Regions from separate parts of the Micromonospora chokoriensis genome, predicted to be linked through region 2. Evidence: riboswitches for the same ligand, from Rfam matches in the RefSeq annotation. Region 2 holds a riboswitch; each other region holds the start of a gene.
The links. A riboswitch is a leader RNA that binds a small molecule or an ion and turns the genes downstream of it on or off. The one in region 2 is predicted to bind cobalamin.
Positions count from the first base shown of each region.

Region 1: another riboswitch for cobalamin. It lies ahead of GA0070612_RS23905 (ribonucleoside-diphosphate reductase subunit alpha); the one in region 2 lies ahead of metE (5-methyltetrahydropteroyltriglutamate--homocysteine S-methyltransferase).
Region 3: another riboswitch for cobalamin. It lies ahead of GA0070612_RS23945 (CbtB domain-containing protein); the one in region 2 lies ahead of metE (5-methyltetrahydropteroyltriglutamate--homocysteine S-methyltransferase).

Region 1 covers NZ_LT607409.1:5,137,285-5,143,789, reverse strand. The annotation lists gene GA0070612_RS23915 (FadR/GntR family transcriptional regulator) at 1-494, opposite strand, end outside; gene GA0070612_RS23910 (enolase C-terminal domain-like protein) at 502-1,896, opposite strand; cobalamin riboswitch at 2,530-2,745, shown strand; gene GA0070612_RS23905 (ribonucleoside-diphosphate reductase subunit alpha) at 2,939-5,287, shown strand; gene GA0070612_RS23900 (ribonucleotide-diphosphate reductase subunit beta) at 5,347-6,342, shown strand; gene GA0070612_RS23895 (MerR family transcriptional regulator) at 6,339-6,505, opposite strand, start outside.
Region 2 covers NZ_LT607409.1:3,501,344-3,507,371, forward strand. The annotation lists gene GA0070612_RS16500 (acyl-CoA thioesterase) at 1-106, shown strand, start outside; gene GA0070612_RS16505 (LysE family translocator) at 110-736, shown strand; gene GA0070612_RS16510 (ABC transporter substrate-binding protein) at 792-1,712, shown strand; gene metE (5-methyltetrahydropteroyltriglutamate--homocysteine S-methyltransferase) at 1,799-4,063, opposite strand; cobalamin riboswitch at 4,183-4,399, opposite strand; gene GA0070612_RS16520 (hypothetical protein) at 4,514-4,966, opposite strand; gene GA0070612_RS16525 (prenyltransferase/squalene oxidase repeat-containing protein) at 4,996-6,028, opposite strand, start outside.
Region 3 covers NZ_LT607409.1:5,147,477-5,153,981, reverse strand. The annotation lists gene GA0070612_RS23960 (GH92 family glycosyl hydrolase) at 1-2,464, shown strand, start outside; gene GA0070612_RS23955 (histidine phosphatase family protein) at 2,606-3,193, opposite strand; gene GA0070612_RS23950 (CbtA family protein) at 3,190-3,963, opposite strand; gene GA0070612_RS23945 (CbtB domain-containing protein) at 3,954-4,157, opposite strand; cobalamin riboswitch at 4,193-4,337, opposite strand; gene GA0070612_RS23940 (amidohydrolase family protein) at 4,604-5,482, shown strand; gene GA0070612_RS23935 (ABC transporter permease) at 5,992-6,505, shown strand, end outside.

The DNA.
Region 1 (6,505 bases), 1.6 Mb from region 2:
ATGAGCCCGACGAGCACCGGATTGTCGGCGTGCACGGCGATGATCCGGTGGAAGGCGATGTCGATTTCGAGGATGCGTTCGTGGTCCTGCGGTGACTGGCCGACCATCCGGGCCGCCTCGTCGAGGAGCTCCCCGGCCTGGGCGAGTGCCTCGTCGGTGATCCTGGTGGCGGCCAACCGGGCTGCCTCGCACTCCAGCAGCCGCCGGACGGTGTGGATGTGCCGAGGGTCGTCCTGACCCTGGAAGTCCACCACGAAGCCCATCGGGGCCAGCAGTTGCGGCGCGTCGAGGTTGGTGACGTAGGTGCCGTCACCCTGGCGGATGTTGACGATGCCGAGGATCGACAGCGCCGACATCCCCTCGCGCAGCGAGCCGCGCGAGACGCCGAGGGACTCGGCGAGGTCCTTCTCGATCGGCAGGCGGTCCCCGGGCTTGAACTTCCCGTCCAGGATCATCCGCTTGATGCCGTTCACCACTTCGTCAGTGCGTGACATGGTCCCCCTAGCGGCCAGCGGATGTGGCCGTCCCACCCGCGATCACGTACGGCTCCGGAGATGACACGGTAGTCGGGTCCGCCGCCGCCCAGTAGTGGCCGTCGGGAAAGCGGTAGAGCGCGATCGACTCGGGACGCATCCGGGTGGAGTAGCCGGGCTGGTCGGGCAGCACGTAGCCGCTGCCCGAGCCGGTGTCGCGGATGACGCACGGGTCGGTGAAGTGCTCGTGCAGGTGGTCGACGAACTCGGTGACCCGGTTGGTGAGGTCTCCCGAGACCGCGACGTAGTCGAGCACCGACACGTGCTGGACCATCTCGCACAGCCCGACGCCGCCGGCGTGCGGGCAGACCGGTACGTCGAACTTCGCGGCGAGGAGCAGCACGGCGACGATCTCGTTGATGCTGGCCAGTCGACCGGTGTCCAACTGGCAGAAGTCGATGGCCCCGGCCTGGAACAGCTGCTTGAACATCACCCGGTTGTGGCAGTGTTCGCCGGTGGCGACGCCGATCGGGGCGACGGCCCGGCGGACGGCCGCGTGGCCGAGGATGTCGTCGGGGCTGGTCGGCTCCTCGATCCACAGCGGTGTGAACGGGGCGAGGGCGGTGACCCACTCGATGGCCTGGCCGACGTCCCACACCTGGTTGGCGTCGATCATCAGGTTGCGGTCCGGGCCCAGGATCTCCCGGGCGATCGCGCATCGGCGGATGTCGTCGTCGAGGTTGGCGCCCACCTTGAGCTTGACGTAGCCGTAGCCGCTGTCGACGGCTTCCTGGCACAGCCGGCGCAGCTTGTCGTCGCCGTAGCCGAGCCAGCCGGCCGAGGTGGTGTAGGCGGGGTAGCCGGTGCGGTCCAGCTCGGCGAGGCGCTCGGCCTTCGTGCTCTCCTTGGCGCGCAGGATGGCCAGTGCCTCGTCGCGGGTCAGCGCGTCGGACAGGTAGCGCAGGTCCGCGATGTCGACGAGCTGTTCGGGGGTCATGTCCACCAGGAGCCGCCACAGCGGCTTGGCGGCGAGGCGGGCCACCAGGTCCCACGAGGCGTTCAGCACGGCCGCGAGCGACAGGTGGACGACGCCCTTCTCGGGCCCGAGCCACCGCAACTGCGAGTCGGAGGTGAGGAGGCGGTAGACCGCCCCCATGTCGGCCGCCATCGCCGCCACGTCCATGCCCACGAGGAGCTGTGCCTGGTGGACCGCCGCGGCGGCGACGATGTCGTTGCCGCGACCGATGGTGAAGGTCAGTCCGTGGCCCGCGAGCGGCGCGCCCACGCTGTCGGTGCCGTCGGTGTGCAGGACGACGTAGGCCGCCGAATAGTCGCCGTCCTTGTTCATGGCGTCTGACCCGTCAGCGGTCAGGGAGGTGGGGAAGCGGACGTCCTCGACGGTGACAGCAGTGATCTGCGGCATGCGCTCCTCGCCCGACTAGGCAAAAGATCAGATGATCATTCGGAGTATACGGAGGCTGGTTCAGGCACGTCAACGACGTCGATCACCCGACCGAGGCAGACATCCAATGTTTCTGATCGATATCGGTCTTCTGGTGAGAGATGCTTGCCGCCTGGCGTGTGCGGACGCCGAGCGACCGCCGCAGCGGTGGAGATGTCCCGCCGGAGCGGCCCGCGTTCGCGTACGGGCGCTGATGTCGAACCCCAAACCGCTGGTGGTGGTCGCGTGCTGTGCGAAGTGGAGCCCCGGCCCGCAGGGTGGGTCGAATGCCGGACGGCGGTGCGCGGGTCGGAGCGAGGGTCCGGGTCAGTGGCGCACCGAGGGTTGTGAAGATTGGATGTTCACCCTGACTACTGATATCGACAACGAAGTATGAGCAACGTTCCTTACATCTGGATCCTGCATACATCGCATCTTTGTGGAGCGTTGCCGGCTGTCCCGCTGCCGTGTCGCGCCGCTGACCGCCGCTTCCCACAGGCGTCGGCCGCCCGGGTCGGGTGGCCGGGGGTGCGGTCGGGTGACGGTCGTCACCGCCTCCGCCGCCGACACGCCCACACCGACATGTGGGGTGTGACAACCGCCGGGTCCCTATATATGGTGTCGAGCGCAGCTGGTTCGACCGCTCACCCAGGGCGGTCGAGGCAAGAGGGAACCCGGTGGAAATCCGGGACTGTCCCGCAGCGGTGAGTGGGAACGACAGCCGTCATCAGCACTGGGCCACGTTCGGCCTGGGAAGCGACGGCCAGTAGGAGACCGGCGAGCCCGGTCGCGCCCACGAGTCCGAAGACCTGCCAGCGCGCCGCGTACCCGCACCCGGGTGTGCGGCGGTCCGAGGCCGCGTGGGACGGCTGACGCCACCTGATCCCACGCCGCCCCGGCGTGGCGTCCGTCGGTGTCTGTCTCCGCGCGTTCGGACCTCCAGGTCTCGAACTCCGAGGAGCGAGTGGTGACAGTCACCCAGGTAGTCCCGGCCAGCACCGACGCGGCACTGCGGCGGACGCCGATGCAGGTCCGCAAGCGCGACGGCGCGACCGAACCCGTGGACGTGAACAAGATCGTCCGAGCGGTGGAGCGGTGGGCCGACGACCTGACCGACGTCGACCCGATGCGCGTCGCCACCCGCACGATCAGCGGCCTGTACGACGGCGCGACGACAGCGGAACTGGACCGGCTGTCCATCCAGACCGCGGCCGAGATGATCGGTGAGGAGCCGCAGTACTCCCGCCTCGCCGCGCGGCTGCTGGCCGGCTACGTCGACAAGGAGGTACGCCGGCAGGGCATCACCTCGTTCAGCGCGGCGATCCGGGTCGGCCACGCCGAGGGTCTGATCGGGGACGACACCGCCGCGTTCGTCGCCGCACACGCCACGACCCTCGATGCCGCCGTCGACCCGGACGGCGACCGCCGGTTCGAGTACTTCGGCCTGCGCACCGTCTACGACCGCTACCTGCTGCGCCACCCCACCAGCCGGCTGGTGCTGGAGACCCCGCAGTACTGGCTGCTGCGGGTGGCCTGTGGTCTGTCCCGCACGCCGGACGAGGCGGTCGGCTTCTACCGGTTGATGTCCAGCCTGGCGTACCTGCCCAGCTCACCGACGCTGTTCAACTCCGGGACCCGGCACACCCAGATGTCCTCCTGCTACCTGGTCGACTCCCCGCTGGACGAGTTGGACTCGATCTACGCCCGGTACGCCCAGGTCGCCAACCTGTCGAAGTTCGCCGGTGGCATCGGCATCGCGTACTCCCGGGTCCGCTCCCGGGGAGCGCTGATCCGCGGCACGAACGGGCAGTCCAACGGGATCGTGCCGTGGCTGCGCACCCTGGACGCGAGCGTCGCGGCGGTCAACCAGGGCGGCCGGCGCAAGGGCGCCGCCTGCGTCTACCTGGAGCCGTGGCACCCGGACATCGAGGAGTTCCTGCACCTGCGGGACAACACCGGCGAGGACGCCCGCCGCACCCACAACCTCAACCTGGCCAACTGGATCCCGGACGAGTTCATGCGCCGGGTCGAGGCCGACGAGATGTGGTCGCTGTTCGACCCGCACGAGGTGCCCGAGCTGCCCGACCTGTGGGGGGAGCGGTTCGACGCCGCGTACCGAAAGGCCGAGGCGCAGGGCCGCTACGTGCGGCAGGTTCCGGCGCGGGAGCTGTACGGGACGATGATGCGCACCCTGGCCCAGACCGGCAACGGGTGGATGACCTTCAAGGACGCGTCGAACCGGCTGTGCAACCAGACCGCCGAGGACGGCAACGTGGTGCACCTGTCCAACCTCTGCACCGAGATCGTCGAGGTGTCCAGCGACACCGAGACCGCCGTGTGCAACCTCGGCTCGGTGAACCTCGCCGCCCACCTCACCGACGGCGACATCGACTGGGAGCGGCTGCGCGCCACGGTGCGTACCGCGGTGACCTTCCTCGACCGGGTCATCGACATCAACTACTACCCGACCACGCAGGCGGCGGCGAGCAACCCCCGCTGGCGGCCGGTCGGGCTCGGGCTGATGGGCCTGCAGGACGTCTTCTTCGCACTGCGGCTGCCGTTCGACTCGCCCACCGCGCGGGAGCTGTCCACCCGGGTCAGCGAGGAGCTGTACCTGACCGCGCTGGAGACCTCCGCCGACCTGGCCCGACAGTACGGCGCGCACCCGTCGTACCCGCAGACGCGGGCCGCGCGGGGCCAGTTGCAGCCCGACCTGTGGGGTGTCGAGGGTACGCAGACCGCACGCTGGGACGCCCTGCGGGAGCAGGTCGCGGCGCACGGGCTGCGCAACTCGCTGCTGGTGGCCGTCGCCCCGACCGCCACCATCGCCTCGATCGCCGGTTGCTACGAGTGCATCGAGCCGCAGGTGTCGAACCTGTTCAAGCGCGAGACGTTGTCGGGGGAGTTCCTCCAGGTCAACACCGCCCTGGTCCGCGAGCTGAAAGCCCGCGGTCTGTGGACCGACCGGATCCGGTCGGCGATCAAGCGGGCCGAGGGGTCGGTGCAGGACATCGCCGAGCTGCCGGCCGGCGTCCGGGAGTTGTTCCGCACCGCGTGGGAGCTGCCGCAGCGGGCGCTGATCGACCTGGCCGCCGCCCGGGCCCCGTTCATCGACCAGTCCCAGTCGCTGAACCTGTTCCTGGCCGCGCCAACCATCGGCAAGCTCTCCTCGATGTACCTGTACGCCTGGAAGGCCGGCCTGAAGACCACCTACTACCTGCGCTCGCGCCCCGCGACGCGGATCCAGCAGGCCACCGTCAGCGCCGTCGCGCCCGTGGCCGTCGCACCCGTGGCTCTCGCGCCCGTCGCCCTCGACGCGGAGGCGCTGGCCTGCTCGCTGGAGAACCCCGAGTCGTGCGAGGCCTGCCAGTGACGCCCGCCGCCACCACCGACGCCACCGACGCCCGCACCACCGACACGAGGACCACGCACATGCTGCTCGACCCCGGGATGGACCTCACCCTGCGTCCGATGCGCTACCCGCACTTCTTCGACCGCTTCCGCGACGCCATCCGCAACACCTGGACGGTCGAGGAGGTCGACCTGCACGCCGACCTCACCGACCTGGACAAGCTGTCCCCGGCCGAGCGGCACCTGGTCAGCCGTCTGGTGGCGTTCTTCGCCACCGGCGACACGATCGTCGCGAACAACCTGGTGCTCAACCTGTACCAGCACGTGAACAGCCCGGAGGGTCGCCTCTATCTGTCCCGGCAACTGTTCGAGGAGGCGGTGCACGTCCAGTTCTACCTCAACCTGCTCGACACGTACGTGCCGGACGAGACCGAGCGGTTCGAGGCCTTCGCCGCGATCGAGAACATCCCCTCGATCCGTCGCAAGGCCGAGTTCTGCTTCCGCTGGATCGACTCCCTGGGCGACCTTCGGGAGCTGCGCTCGCGCGAGGACCGGCGGGCGTTCCTGCTCAACCTGATCTGCTTCGCCGCCTGCATCGAGGGGCTGTTCTTCTACGGCGCGTTCGCGTACGTCTACTTCCTGCGCTCCCGTGGCCTGCTGCACGGTCTCGCCTCCGGCACCAACTGGGTGTTCCGCGACGAGAGCATGCACATGGCGTTCGCGTTCGACGTCGTGGACACCGTTCGCACCGAGGAGCCGGACCTGTTCGACGACGACCTCGCCGAGCAGGTCCGGCAGATGCTCACCGAGGCCGTCGAGTGCGAGGTGCAGTTCGCCGAGGACCTGGTGGGCCAGGGTGTGCCCGGCCTGACGTTGGCCGACATGCGGGAGTACCTCCAGCACGTCGCCGACCGCCGACTCGCCCAGCTCGGCATCGCCCCGCACTACGGGTCGAGCAACCCGTTCGCCTTCATGGAGTTGCAGGACGTGCAGGAGCTGTCCAACTTCTTCGAGCGGCGGGTGTCGGCGTACCAGGTCGGGGTGACCGGCACCGTCGCCTTCGACGACGACTTCTAGGCGGCAACCGATCCGGGGGCCTGGCGTCGCTTGGTGAGCCACCGCATCACGTCCAGGGGGTGCGACGCCGGGTCCGGAATCGGGTGGAAGACGTGTTCCACCACGCCGTCGGCGATGATCAGGGTCAGCCGCTCGTAGAGCGTCATGTCACCGGCGGTGCGGG
Region 2 (6,028 bases):
GCCGGAGACCGATGGGGACCGGCGGCGGTACCGCGAGGCGGAGATCCGCCGCGAGCACCGGTTGGCGCTGCGGCGGGCGCTGCTCGACGGCGCCGAGGAGGGCTGAGCGGTGCTCGGACTCTCCGTTGCGACGCTGGTCGGCTACCTCGCCGCGATCGTCGTCCTCATGGTGACGCCCGGTCCGGACATGATGTTCGTTCTGGCCAACGCCGCCCGTTACGGCACCCGCGCCGGGGTGGTGGCCGCGCTCGGCGTCGCCACCGGGGAGGCGGTGCACATCGCGGCGGTCGTCTGCGGACTCGCCACGGTGATCGCCGCCTCGCCGGTGTTGTTCACCGTGATTCGCTGGGTCGGTGCGGCGTACCTGATCATCCTCGGCGTGCGGGCACTGCGCGGCGCCGGCGCTGCGCCTTCCGGGAGGCCGGAGCAGGGTGGCAGCTCCGGGCGGGCCTTCCTGCGCGGACTGGTGACCAATCTCCTCAATCCCAAGATGATCCTGTTCAGCGTGGCGTTTCTGCCTCAGTTCGTCGATCCGGCACAGGGCAACGCGACCGCTCAACTGGTGCTTCTCGGTGCGGTCTTCGTCGTGGTGCAACTCGCCGTCGATATCGCCCTGGGCGCCGGTGTCGGGCGACTCGGCGCTCGCATGACTGACGGTCGCTTCTCGCGGCGCGTCAACAGGATCTGCGCGGCGGCGTTCGTCGCGCTCGGGGTACGCCTCGCGCTCGGGTCGTAGCGAGGGCCGGTGACCGCCGCCGTAGTCCGGCTCGCGAGGTGGACGTGGCGTGGTCATGCCTGGTAGGCAGGCGGGTGTGCGCATCGTCTCCCTGCTGCCGGCGGCCACGGACATCGTGGCCATGCTCGGCCTGACCGGGCATCTGGTCGGCCGCACGCACGAGTGTGACTGGCCGCCGGGAGACCTGGCCGATGTCCCGACGGTGACGGGGACGTCTCTGCCCGAGGCGTTGACGAGCCGGGAGATCTCGGCGGCGACCGCTGGCGGCGCGCACCGTGGGTCGTCGTTGTACCAGCTCGACGTCACGATGCTGGAAGACCTGAAGCCGGATCTGATCCTGACCCAGGACCTGTGCGACGTGTGTGCGGTCTCCTATGCGCGGGTCAACGACGCGGTGCGGCTGATCGATCTCGATACCAGGGTGGTGTCCCTGGAGGCGAGGACGATCAGCGGGATCCTGGACACGGTCGACGCCGTGGCCGCTTTGACCGACACCAGGGGCAGGGCGGCGGAGATCCGGGCGGACGCCGAACGTCGACTCGCTGCGTTGCCCGGCCCGTCGTCCGACGCGCCGACGGTGCTGTTCGTCGAGTGGCTCGACCCGTTGATGCCGGGTGGGCACTGGGTGCCCGAGCAGATAGCTGCCGCAGGCGGGCGTTCGTTGCTGCTCGGTCCGGGGGCGCACAGCACCCCACACCTGTGGTCGGTCGTTGCCGACCTGGCTCCGGACGTGGTGGTGTTCGGGCCGTGCGGGTTCACACCTGAACGGACCATCGACGAGTTGTCGGTAGCGGCCGGGCAACCGGGCTGGGCTGACCTGCCTGCGGTGCGTCAGGGGCAGGTGTGGGTGGTCGATGGGCCCGCCTACTTCAACCGCCCCGGCCCGAGGGTTGTCGACGGCGCGGAGATCCTCGCCGCCATCCTCGCAGGCCGCCCGGATTCCCGCGCTCGGCAGGTTTCCGTCGGCGCAGGTTGACGAGCCCGTGCGGCCGATGCGGGCATCGGATGCGCGTTCTCGCAAACCACGGTGGGGCGGCAGCGTGCCGCCGCCCCACCGCGCGCTCAGATGAGCGTGCTGCGGATCTCGGCGGCGCCGCTGACCAGGCGGGCCAGGGCCTGCTCGACCTCCGGGTAGCCGCGAGTCTTCAGGCCGCAGTCGGGGTTGACCCAGAGCCTTTCGGCGGGCACCGCGGCGACGGCGCGGCGTAGCGCGTCGTTGACCTCCGCCTGTTCCGGTACGCGGGGTGAGTGGATGTCGTACACCCCGGGGCCGACTCCCCGGTGGTAGCCGGTGGTGCGCAGGTCGTCGAGGATCTCCATCTTCGAGCGCGACGCCTCGATGCTGGTGACGTCGGCGTCGAGGGCGTCGATCGCGGGAAGGATCTCGCCAAACTCGGAGTAGCACAGGTGGGTGTGGATCTGGGTGGCGTCGGCGATTCCGCTGGTGGCGAGCCGGAACGCCCCGACCGCCCAGTCCAGGTAGGCGCGCTGCTCGTCCTGGCGCAGTGGCAGTGTCTCCCGTAGGGCGGGTTCGTCGACCTGGATGATGCGGATGCCGGCGGCCTCCAGGTCGCGGGCCTCGTCGCGTAGCGCGAGAGCGACCTGGTTGGCGGTGTCGGCGAGGGGTTGGTCGGTGCGGACGAACGACCAGGCCAGGATCGTCACCGGTCCGGTGAGCATGCCCTTGACCGGTCGGTTCGTCAGCGACTGCGCGTAGGTGGACCAGGCGACGGTCATCGGCCCGGTCCGGGTGACGTCGCCGTAGATGATCGGTGGGCGTACGCACCGGGAGCCGTACGACTGCACCCACCCGTTCACCGTGGCGGCGAACCCGTCGAGCTGCTCACCGAAGTACTGCACCATGTCGTTGCGTTCCGGCTCGCCGTGCACCAGCACGTCCAGCCCGAGTCGTTCCTGCACGGCGATGACGTGAGCGACCTCGGCGCGCATCCGCTCGGCGTAGCCGCTGTCATCGAGCCGACCGGCCCGGTGCGCCGCACGGGCCTGCCGCAGCTCCGAGGTCTGGGGGAAGGATCCGATGGTGGTGGTGGGCAGGGGTGGAAGGTTCAGTCGGGCCTGCTGGCTGGCGGCCCGCTGCGCGTACGGCCCGCGCCGTAGGTGCTCGGGACGCAGCGCGTCGAGCCGGGCCCGCACTCCGTCGTTGCGCCAGGCCGCCGGGGTCGCGGGCGAGGCAGGGGGCAGGGCGCCGACGCCGTCGCGCAGGGCGCGTCCGAGAGCGACCACCTCGTCGACCTTCTGCCGGGCGAACGCGAGCCGTGCACGGAGGTCCTGGTCCAGGTCAGGTTCGGCGGCGAGGTCCACCGGTACGTGCAGCAGGGAGCACGAGGTCGACACCGAGACGTGGTCGGCCAGGCCGGTCAGCGCGGCGCCGGTCGCGGCCGCGGAGCGCAGGTCGGTGCGCCAGATGTTGCGCCCGTCGATCAGTCCCGCGACGATCGTCTTGCCGTGCAGCGGGCCGGCGGCGGCGAGCCGGTTCAGGTTGCTTGGCCCGGCGACGAGGTCGATGCCGACCGCTTCGACCGGGGTGCCCAGCAGTGCCGGCAACGCGTCGCCGAGGTCACCGAAGTACGACGCGACGAACAACCGCGGCCGGTGCTTCAGCAGGCCGAGCCGGCGGTACGCGGCGCGCAGCGCGGCGATCTCCTGCGAGGTGCGGTCGGCGGCGTACGCGGGCTCGTCGAGCTGAACCCATTCGACCCCGGCACCGGCCAAGACGCCGAGGATGTCCTCGTAGACAGCGATCAGGTCGTCGAGCCGGTCGAAGGGCCGAAACCCTTCTGGGGCGTCGTCGGTGGCCTTGGACAGCAGGAGGTAGGTCGCCGGCCCGACCAGCACCGGCCTGGTGGTGACGCCGAGCGCCTTCGCCTCGCCGTACTCCCGCACCGCCTTGTCCGTCCGAGCGGTGAACGCTGTGCCCGGGCCGACCTCGGGCACCAGGTAGTGGTAGTTGGTGTCGAACCACTTCGTCAGCTCCAGCGCCGGCTCCCGCTCCGTGCCACGTGCCATGGCGAAGTAGGTGTCCAGGTCGCCGAGACCGAGGCGGCGGAAGCGGTCCGGGACCGCGTCGACCAGAACGGTGGTGTCGAGCACCTGGTCATAGAACGAGAACGTGTTCGACGGGATCGCGTCCAGGCCGGCGTCGCGCAGCGTGCGCCACACGTCGGCGCGGAGGCTGGCGGCAGTCTCTTGAAGGGTGGCCGCGTCGATCCGGCCCGCCCAGTAGGACTCGACGGCGTGCTTCAGTTCGCGGTGCGGACCAATGCGCGGATAGCCGAGCACGGTGCTCAGCCCGAACGGTGTGGTCACGGAACAGGTGTCCTTCCCTCGAGGTCGACCACCGACCACACTGGAGGGACACGGCAGGGCACGGCACGACGACCGGGCCTCGCCCTGACCCTCCCGAGAGGCCGACGGCGGCGCACGCGGACGCGTACGCGGTGCGGGCAGGTCTTCGGACTCGTGGGCGTGACCGGGGTGACCCGATCTCCTACTGGCCGTCGCTTCCCAGACGCTCAGGCGTCCAGTGCGTATGACGGCGGTCGTTCCCACTCACCGCTGCGGGGCAGTCCCGGTTTCCCACCGGGTTCCCTCTTACGACGCCACACCGGAACGGTGCGGCGAACCAGCACTGCCGACCATCGTACGGCCGCGAGCTGTTCCCCGGTGCCGCTGTTGCAGGCAGATCATCCTCGTCGTCCAACCCGAGGCTGGACCGGTCGGGAGTCCGGGGGAGCCCGGACCCCCGACCGGGCCCCGCTACGGCGGGGAGATGGACGGGGCCTGCCCGGAGCCGAAGCGCCATCCTTCGACGGTGCCCTGGGCGGGGTTGTAGCTGCTCGCGCCGAGGGTGCTGTAGGACCAGGTGCCGCCGGGCGTGGCGTGCCAGTACGACCAGTACGCGCTGGCGGGCGGCGTGTTGACGCATGGCTCGGCGGCGGCTGTGGGATAGCCGTTGATTCGGCAGACGAAGGCGAGCCCCCACCGTTGGGTACCTGTCACGGTGAAGCCGGCTCCCTGCAACGCGGCCAGGCCGGTCGGCGGGTCGCCGAGCCGGCAGCCGGTCTGGACACCGAGGCCGAACGCGGTGAGGTCGACCACCACCGTGACGCCCGCGCCCGGGGCGCACGCCGCCGCGTGCGCGGCACGTGGCACCGGGTCGACGGCCACCAGGCCGATGCTGACGACGGTGGCCGCGAGCAGAAGTGCCATCCGTCGGCGCATCGTCGCCCGCCGGCGGGTCACCACGGCGCACACGCCAGGACGGGCGCGGCAGTGTGAGCGCCGGTGGCCGACGAGGTCGCATACCCGGCGCCTGCCATGCCAGGTACGGCCTGAGCGGTGGCCCGGGCGGCGGTGCCCGCGTCGAATTCGCCGGGGGTGTACGCGATGGCGCCCCGGTCGGCTGGTGCGCCCGTGCAGGTGACCTGCAAGCTGACCAGGAATTGACGGGCGCGTAGCCAGGCCGGCGACCGACCGGCGGCGAAGAGCGCCTGGGCGGCGAGCCCGGTGCTGTTCGCGTTGGTCACGCCGTTCGCGGCGAACGAGCCATCACCGCCCTGCACGGAGACCAGCCACTGCGCGGCCGAAGCCGCGACCAACGGACGGTCCGCCGCGAGCAGGGCCTGAACGGCCAGAGCGGTCGCGTCGACGTCGCTGACACAGGTCGGCTGCGCGAAGAGCAGCGGGAAACCACCGTCGGCGCACCGGCTCGCGGCCAGGAACGCCACCGCCGACGACGGTGCACCTCCGGCACGATCCAACGCCAGCACCGCAAAGGACTGGGTGAAGGCGTTGCTGTAGTCACCGAACGCCGACCGGTCGGAGTACCGGCCGCTCGGCGTCAGCAGGCTGCTGAGCCGCGCGAGCAGGTCGACACCGCCGAACGTCGCCGGATTGAGGCCGCGGACCTGGGCACCCAGAGCGAGTTTCGCGGTCGCGCCCGCGTACGCCTCGGTGCCATCGCCGATGTAGCCGGTGATCACGGCCGGTTGGGCGAGCCAGGACATGGCGTTCGCCGCGTTCGTGTCGGCTGCCTTGGCTGCGGCGAAGGCGAACACCGCGTCGAGGGTGAGGCCCTGATCGGGATAGGCGACGCCGTCGTAGACGACCTCGAACCGCTCGCCGTCGACCAGTTGGCGGGCGAGCCAGCCGGCGGCGGCATCGACCTTATTGAGGGTGGGCGGCGATGCTGTGGCGGCGGCCGGTACGGCTGCCAGGGACAGCATGAGGACGGCGAGCGCAGCGCCTACGAAGACGCGGGCGCGGTGCCGG
Region 3 (6,505 bases), 1.6 Mb from region 2:
CTACCCGTTGCAGGCCGGCTCGGCCGAGTGGACCATCGGTTCGCCGCAGTTCACCAGGATGACGGTGCGTCGCCCGACCGGCGACATCGTCGTCAACGCGCCGGCCAACAGCACGCGCAACATCTACGTGCAGGACGTCAAGGTCAACGGCAAGAAGCAGCGCGGCCTGTCGGTGGACGTGACCACGCTCGCCAAGGGCGGCACCATCGACTTCCAGATGGGACCCAACCCGTCGTCCTGGGGCAGCGGCAAGAAGGACGCACCGCCGTCGCTGACCAAGGGCGAGGACGCGCCGAAGCCGTTGCAGGACACCACCGGCCCAGGTCTGGGCACCGCGACCGCCACCGGCGGGCAGGACGCGGCGAAGCTGTTCGACGACTCGTCGACCACACAGCTGACCTTCACCTCGGCGACGCCGCAGGTCACCTGGACCAACCGCGGTGGCAAGCAGAAGCCGACGTACTACACGGTGACGTCCGGGGCGGCTGCGGGCGACCCGGCGGACTGGCGGTTGCAGGGCTCCAACGACGGCATCACCTGGACCACTCTGGACACCCGCACCGACCAGGTGTTCCGGTGGCGCAACCAGACCCGTCCGTACCCGATCGACAAGCCGGGCCGGTTCGCGCAGTTCCGGCTCGCCGTGACGAAGACCGTCGGCGCCGCGCAGACCAACCTCGCCGAGATCGAGCTGCTCGCCGGTGGGGACGTCAGCATCGGTGGCGGCGACATCACGGTGACCCCCGCGGGCAGCGCGCACGCCACCTCCGGTGTGCCCGTCTCGGTGCCGCTGGCGTCCGTCACCGGCGGCACCGCCGACGGTTACCGGGCCACCATCGACTGGGGTGACGGCACGCCGGTCACCGAGGGCACCCTGACGCTCAGCTCGCGGGCCGTCTACAGCGTCGGTGGGTCGCACACCTACGCCACGCCGGGTTACCACCAGGCCAGCGTCACGGTGACCGACGGCGAGAACCAGACCTCCGCGACGGTCGGCGTCGAGGTGGCGTACGCCCCGACGTCCGGCCTCACCGCCGCCTTCGACACCGTCTGCGTCGGTGACGAAGGGGTCCTCGCGGCCGACTGCGACGCCAAGTCGTGGGCGTACTCGCGGGCCGCCCTGACGGCGGGCGGCGCGGTCCAGGGTCAGCGGCAGCAGGTCCCGGGAACGGCACTGCGGTTCACCCTGCCGGTGATCCCGCCCGGGCAGCCGGACAACGCCACGGGCAACGGCGCGACTGTCGTTCTCGACCTGCCGGCCGACGCCCGGAGCATCTCCTTCATCGGCGCCGGTACGCAGGGCAACCAGAGCACCACCGGCACCGCGACGTTCAGCGACGGCAGCACCGCCGGCATCCCGATCCAGTTCAGCGACTGGACGCTGGGCGGCAACGCCAACGGCACCCCGTCCTACGGCAACGTCGTCGTCGCCAAGACGGCGTACCGACTGCACGGCACCAGCCGGGACGGCGCCCAGCCGTTCCTGTTCGCCACCGCGCCGTACCAGATCCCGGCGGGCAAGACGCTGGTGTCGGTGACCCTGCCGACGCAGACCGGCGACCCCCGCTCGGCGGGCCGGATCCACGTGTTCGCCGTCGCCAACGACGGCACGTCGGCCCCCGCGCTGACCACCGACGCGCCGAAGGACCAGACGGTGAACGCCGGGCAGGCCCTCACGGCGAGCCTCGGTTCGGTGACCGGCGGCGTTCCCGGCACGACGGGCTACCGCGCCCGCGTCCAGTGGGGTGACGGCACGGCTCCGCAGGACGTCACGATCGACGCGTCCGGTGCCATGACCGGGCAGCACACCTACTCCCGCGAGGGCACCTACACGGTGCACGTCACCGCGTGGGACACGGTGTCCAGCAGCACCAAGGCGTTCACCGTCACCGTCGCGAGGGGCGGATCGCAGCCGGCGATCGCGCTGTCCTCGGCGGGCAGCGTCACGACCGGCGGCGCGATCACCGTCGACGGCAGCGGGTTCGCCGCCGGCGAGCAGGTGACCGTCAGCATCGGCACCGACCCGGCCCGGACCACGAAGGTCGCGGCCTCCGCGAAGGGAACCGTGCGCGTCTCGGTTCCGACGTCCGAGGGCGCGCAGCCCGGCCGGTACGCGGTCACCGCGACCGGCGCGTCCTCCCGTACGCCGGCCACGGCCACCGTCCAGGTGACCGAGCAGGCGCAGGCGCGGACCTACCAGCCGAGGGCGGTGCTGTTGACGGCCTCGGGGCCGCGCGCGACGGCGATCACCGTCGACGGTTCCGGGTTCGTGCCGAACGAGGTGGTCACGATCACCTTCGGCAACGGCGTCGCGGTCACCACCGTGCGCGCGAACGGTGACGGTGTCATCTCGGGCGCGACGGTGAGCGTTCCGGGAGCGGCGAAGCCCGGGGCGACAAGCGTCACCCTGACCGGCGAGACGTCGGCCATGACGGTGTCCCGACCGTTCACCGTCACCGGCTAGGACGGAGTCGACGCGTAGGGCGGGCCGTCCTCACGGCCCGCCCTACGCGGGGCGGAACTGACCGCCGCCGTGCCGTACCGTCGGCCGCGATGGCCGGAACACGTGCTCGTCGCGTCCGGTCAGTGAGGTGGCAGCACGATCTCAATCCACCCGGGGCGCGCCCAGCCGAAGGTGCCACCGCGCCCCACGGCCGGTGAGCCGGACGATCGCCAACGGCTCCACGTCCACCTGCCGGTACGCCGCCAACGGCAGGTCCAGGGCGTGCACGACCGCAATCCGGATGACCAGCGGGTGCGCGATCACGGTGATCCGCCGGTCGGCGCCTCGTTGTCCGTCCAACCAGCGACCGACCCGGTCCCGCACCGCGGCGACGGACTCACCGCCGTGCGGTGCGGACTCCGGTTCGGACATCCACTCGTGCAGCGCCTGCGGCTGCTCGACGGCGATCTCCTCGAAAGACCGCCCGGTCCAGTCGCCGTGGTCACAGTCCGCCAACGCCACCTCGACGGTGGGCAGCAGACCGAGTGCGCCGGCGGTAGCGGTGGCCGCCACGCCGGGACTGGACACGCAGGCATCGGGGACGCCCAGGTGTCCCCGTCGGGCCTGGGCCAGGGCGAGGGCGGCACGCAGGCCGCCCTCGTCCAGGCCGTCGTCCGGTCCGCCGAAGCGGGCCCGACGTAGGGCGGTGGTGTGCGCGTGGGCGACCAGCCGGAGGCTGGTCGCGGTCATGTGCCCGCAGGCGCGGCGGCGACCCGGCGACGTCGGTCGTGGTGCATCAGGGCCGCGAACAGCAGGCCGATCCCGGTCCACAGCACCACCTGGGTGCCGAGGGAGGCCAGCCGGAAGTCCCACAACAGCGTCGCGGGGAAGTCGGCGGGGACCTCCTGGAACGACGGAAGCACCACGTAGGCGACCACGGTGACCAGCAGGAATCCGCCGACGGCCGCAGCGACGCGCTGCCACAGCGGTGCCTGCGCGCCGACCGATCGGTAGCCCAGCGAGCCCGCCCACACCGCCACCAGACCGAGCACCACCATCAGCAGGTAGGTGACGGTGCGTTGGTTGATGGTGGCCGGATCGCCGACCGCCGGCGGGTTCGCCGGGTACTTGAGGAACGGCACGACCACCGCGCCGAGCAGCGCCGCGCCGGCCAGCAGCAGGCCCGACCGTCCGTCGTCGTAGGCCCGCCGTCGGCGCGCCAGCAGGACGTACGCCGTGGCCAGCAGGCCGCCCATCGCGGCACCGAACAGGCCGGTGGCCAGGAACAGGCCGCCGCGCTGACCGTTACGGCTGACCAGGGCATCCTCGTGGTCGTGCGCACCGAAGGCCGGCTCGGCGTGCGCCGACGCCGCCTCCTCGATGGCGATGGCCGCGTCGACGTGCGGCTCACCGGCGACATAGGCGAACGTCCCGGCGAGCAGACCGGCGATCAGGCCGGCGAGCAGGCCGCGGACGAGGACGGTGACGAACGGGGGAGTGGTGGTGGCCGTCAGTGGCACGGAACACCCAGCAGGTGCCGGCCGTCGTGCATCAGCTCGTGCAGGTACATGCCACTGCGCGACACCGCGCCCTGGTCGAAGGCGACGAGGTAGGCCAGCAACGCGAGCGCGGTGACGGTGGCCAACACCGTCCACAGCAGACGCGTGGTGCCAGCGGGATTCACCAACGGCTGGCTGGACGTGGAACTGGACATGTGATCACGAACCTCCCCGGGGATGACGCGTCCCCATCGCAAGGCTGCGGACGACCGAGCGTCCTGGCTCGCGGTCCCTCTGAAGGTGGGGGAACCGCTCACAGTGGCGCGACCGCGCCGGAATCACACCGGCTTCCCTCGCGTCGCCGCAGATAGTGGGTCGACGGTATCGGTGCCACCTCAGGCGGTCAACCCGGTCCCCGGGCAGCGCCCCCGGCTCGCCGACGTACGGGTACCGGCACATCGTCACTTCGGCCAGGCGACGGTATTCGCCCGGTCGGAGTGTCGCGGAGTTCCGGCTGGTACGCGCGTTCCGCGGCCGGCGGCCGGTCTGTTACCGCTAACATGGTCACCCTGCCAGATCGGTCGACGGCACCGGGCCGAGCCGGAGGTCCGACCAGTGGTGGAGCGGGGTGGGTGGACGTGAGCGCGCCGGGACGGGTCCGATGACGACCGGTGCGGGCGTGCGGGAGTCGGGGATCGTCGACGCGCACCATCACCTCTGGGTTCGCGCCCGGCACCCGCAGCCCTGGATCGACCCGCACACCATGGCCGCGATCGACGACGACTTCACCCCGGTCGATCTCGGCCCGGCCACCCGGGTCGCCGGAGTCACCCGGACCGTCGTCGTGCAGTCCGTCGCCGCCCGGTCGGAGACGCCGGAGCTGTTGGGGATCGCGGCGGACGACCCGCTCATCGCCGGGGTCGTCGGGTGGGTCGACCTCACCGCCGACGATGTCGTCGGGCGCCTGGAGCGACTCCGGGCGGCGCGGGGCGGCGAGCGGCTCGTCGGGATCCGCCATCTGGTCCAGTCCGAGCCGGATCCGGCCTATCTCGACCGTCCCGACGTGCGCAGGGGTGTCGCTGCGGTCGGTGCTGCCGGCCTCGCCTTCGACCTGCTCGTACGCCATCACCAGTTGCCGGCGGCCACCCGGCTCGTCCGTGACCTGCCCCAGGTCCGGTTCGTCCTGGACCACCTCGGTAAGCCGCCACTCGGGAGCGGTGGCCTCGGCGACTGGCCCCGTGACCTGCGGACGCTCGCCGCCGAACCCAACACGACGGCGAAGCTCTCCGGCCTGGTGACCGAGGTGAGCGGCAGCTCATGGACGGTGGCGGACCTGCGGCCGGCCGTCGAGCACGCACTGGAGGTGTTCGGGCCGGGCCGGCTGATGTTCGGCTCGGACTGGCCGGTGTGTCTGCTGGCCACCTCGTACACCCGCTGGGTCAGGGTCCTCGGCGACCTGCTGGAGCCGCTGACCGACGGCGAGCGCGCGGCGATCTGGCGACAGACGGCCAGTCGGGAGTACCGGCTCGCGGCGTCCTGACCCGCTTGGGGGCCGTCGGTTGACCAGCCGGGAGTTCGGCGGAGAAAGAGATGCCCTCGACCGCCACCGGGCATAGCATGTTATCGATAACATGCTCGCGATGGTCCGCCGGATCGAGCCGGAGGGCCACCCTAGGGTGCGGGGTGCGCATGGTCGTCGGGGCCGGACCTGGCAGTCCAGTGTGGACATTCGCGCCCAGAGCACCCTCGCCGACCCTCGACGGGCGTCGCCGCGCCGCTCGGCCGCACTTGTGCCGATTTGATCAGACGTATGCGCGGGGCGGTCCGGGTAACGATGTCAAAACATGGTTGTAAGACCTTGGCAATCCACGGGGGTGCATGGCATGGTAACGGCTGATCAAGGGAAACATCTGACCTATCGTGACGGTGCGGCAGGTCGACACCCGGCTCTCCCCTGCGCGGGGAGGCTCGGTCGCTCATAGGTGCTCGGCGCGACGGCGGGTCCTTCCGTCGAGCGCCGGCCCCACGATGGGGAGGTCAGGTCCGACGATGAGTACCGCCGAGGCATCCGCCGGCACGCAGCGCGGCGACATCGCCGACTGGCTCCGGGAACGGGTCTCCCACGCCGTCTCCGAGTTCACCGCCGCCACCGCGTTGGTCGTCCTGTTCGTCGCGCTGACCTTCGCGAGTCCCTACTTCCTGACGGCGGACAACCTCTTCAACATCGGGGCCCAGACGGCGGTGATCGCCATCATCGCCACCGCGCAGACGATGGTCATCATCACCAAGGGCATCGATCTCTCCGTCGGGTCGGTGGCCGCGCTCGCCGGCGTGCTGGGAGCGATGACCGTCCGCGACCTCGGCTTCTCTCTCCTGGCGGCGACGGCGGTCGCGATCGGCGTCGGCGCGCTGGCCGGCCTGTTGAACGGCCTGCTGGTGACGGCCGCCCGGATCCCACCGTTCATCGCGACGCTGGGAACGATGTCCGTGGGCCGTGGTCTGGTCTTCATCATCACCGGCGCGGTCGGCGTCTACGGCCTGCCCCGGTCGTTCCAACTGCTCG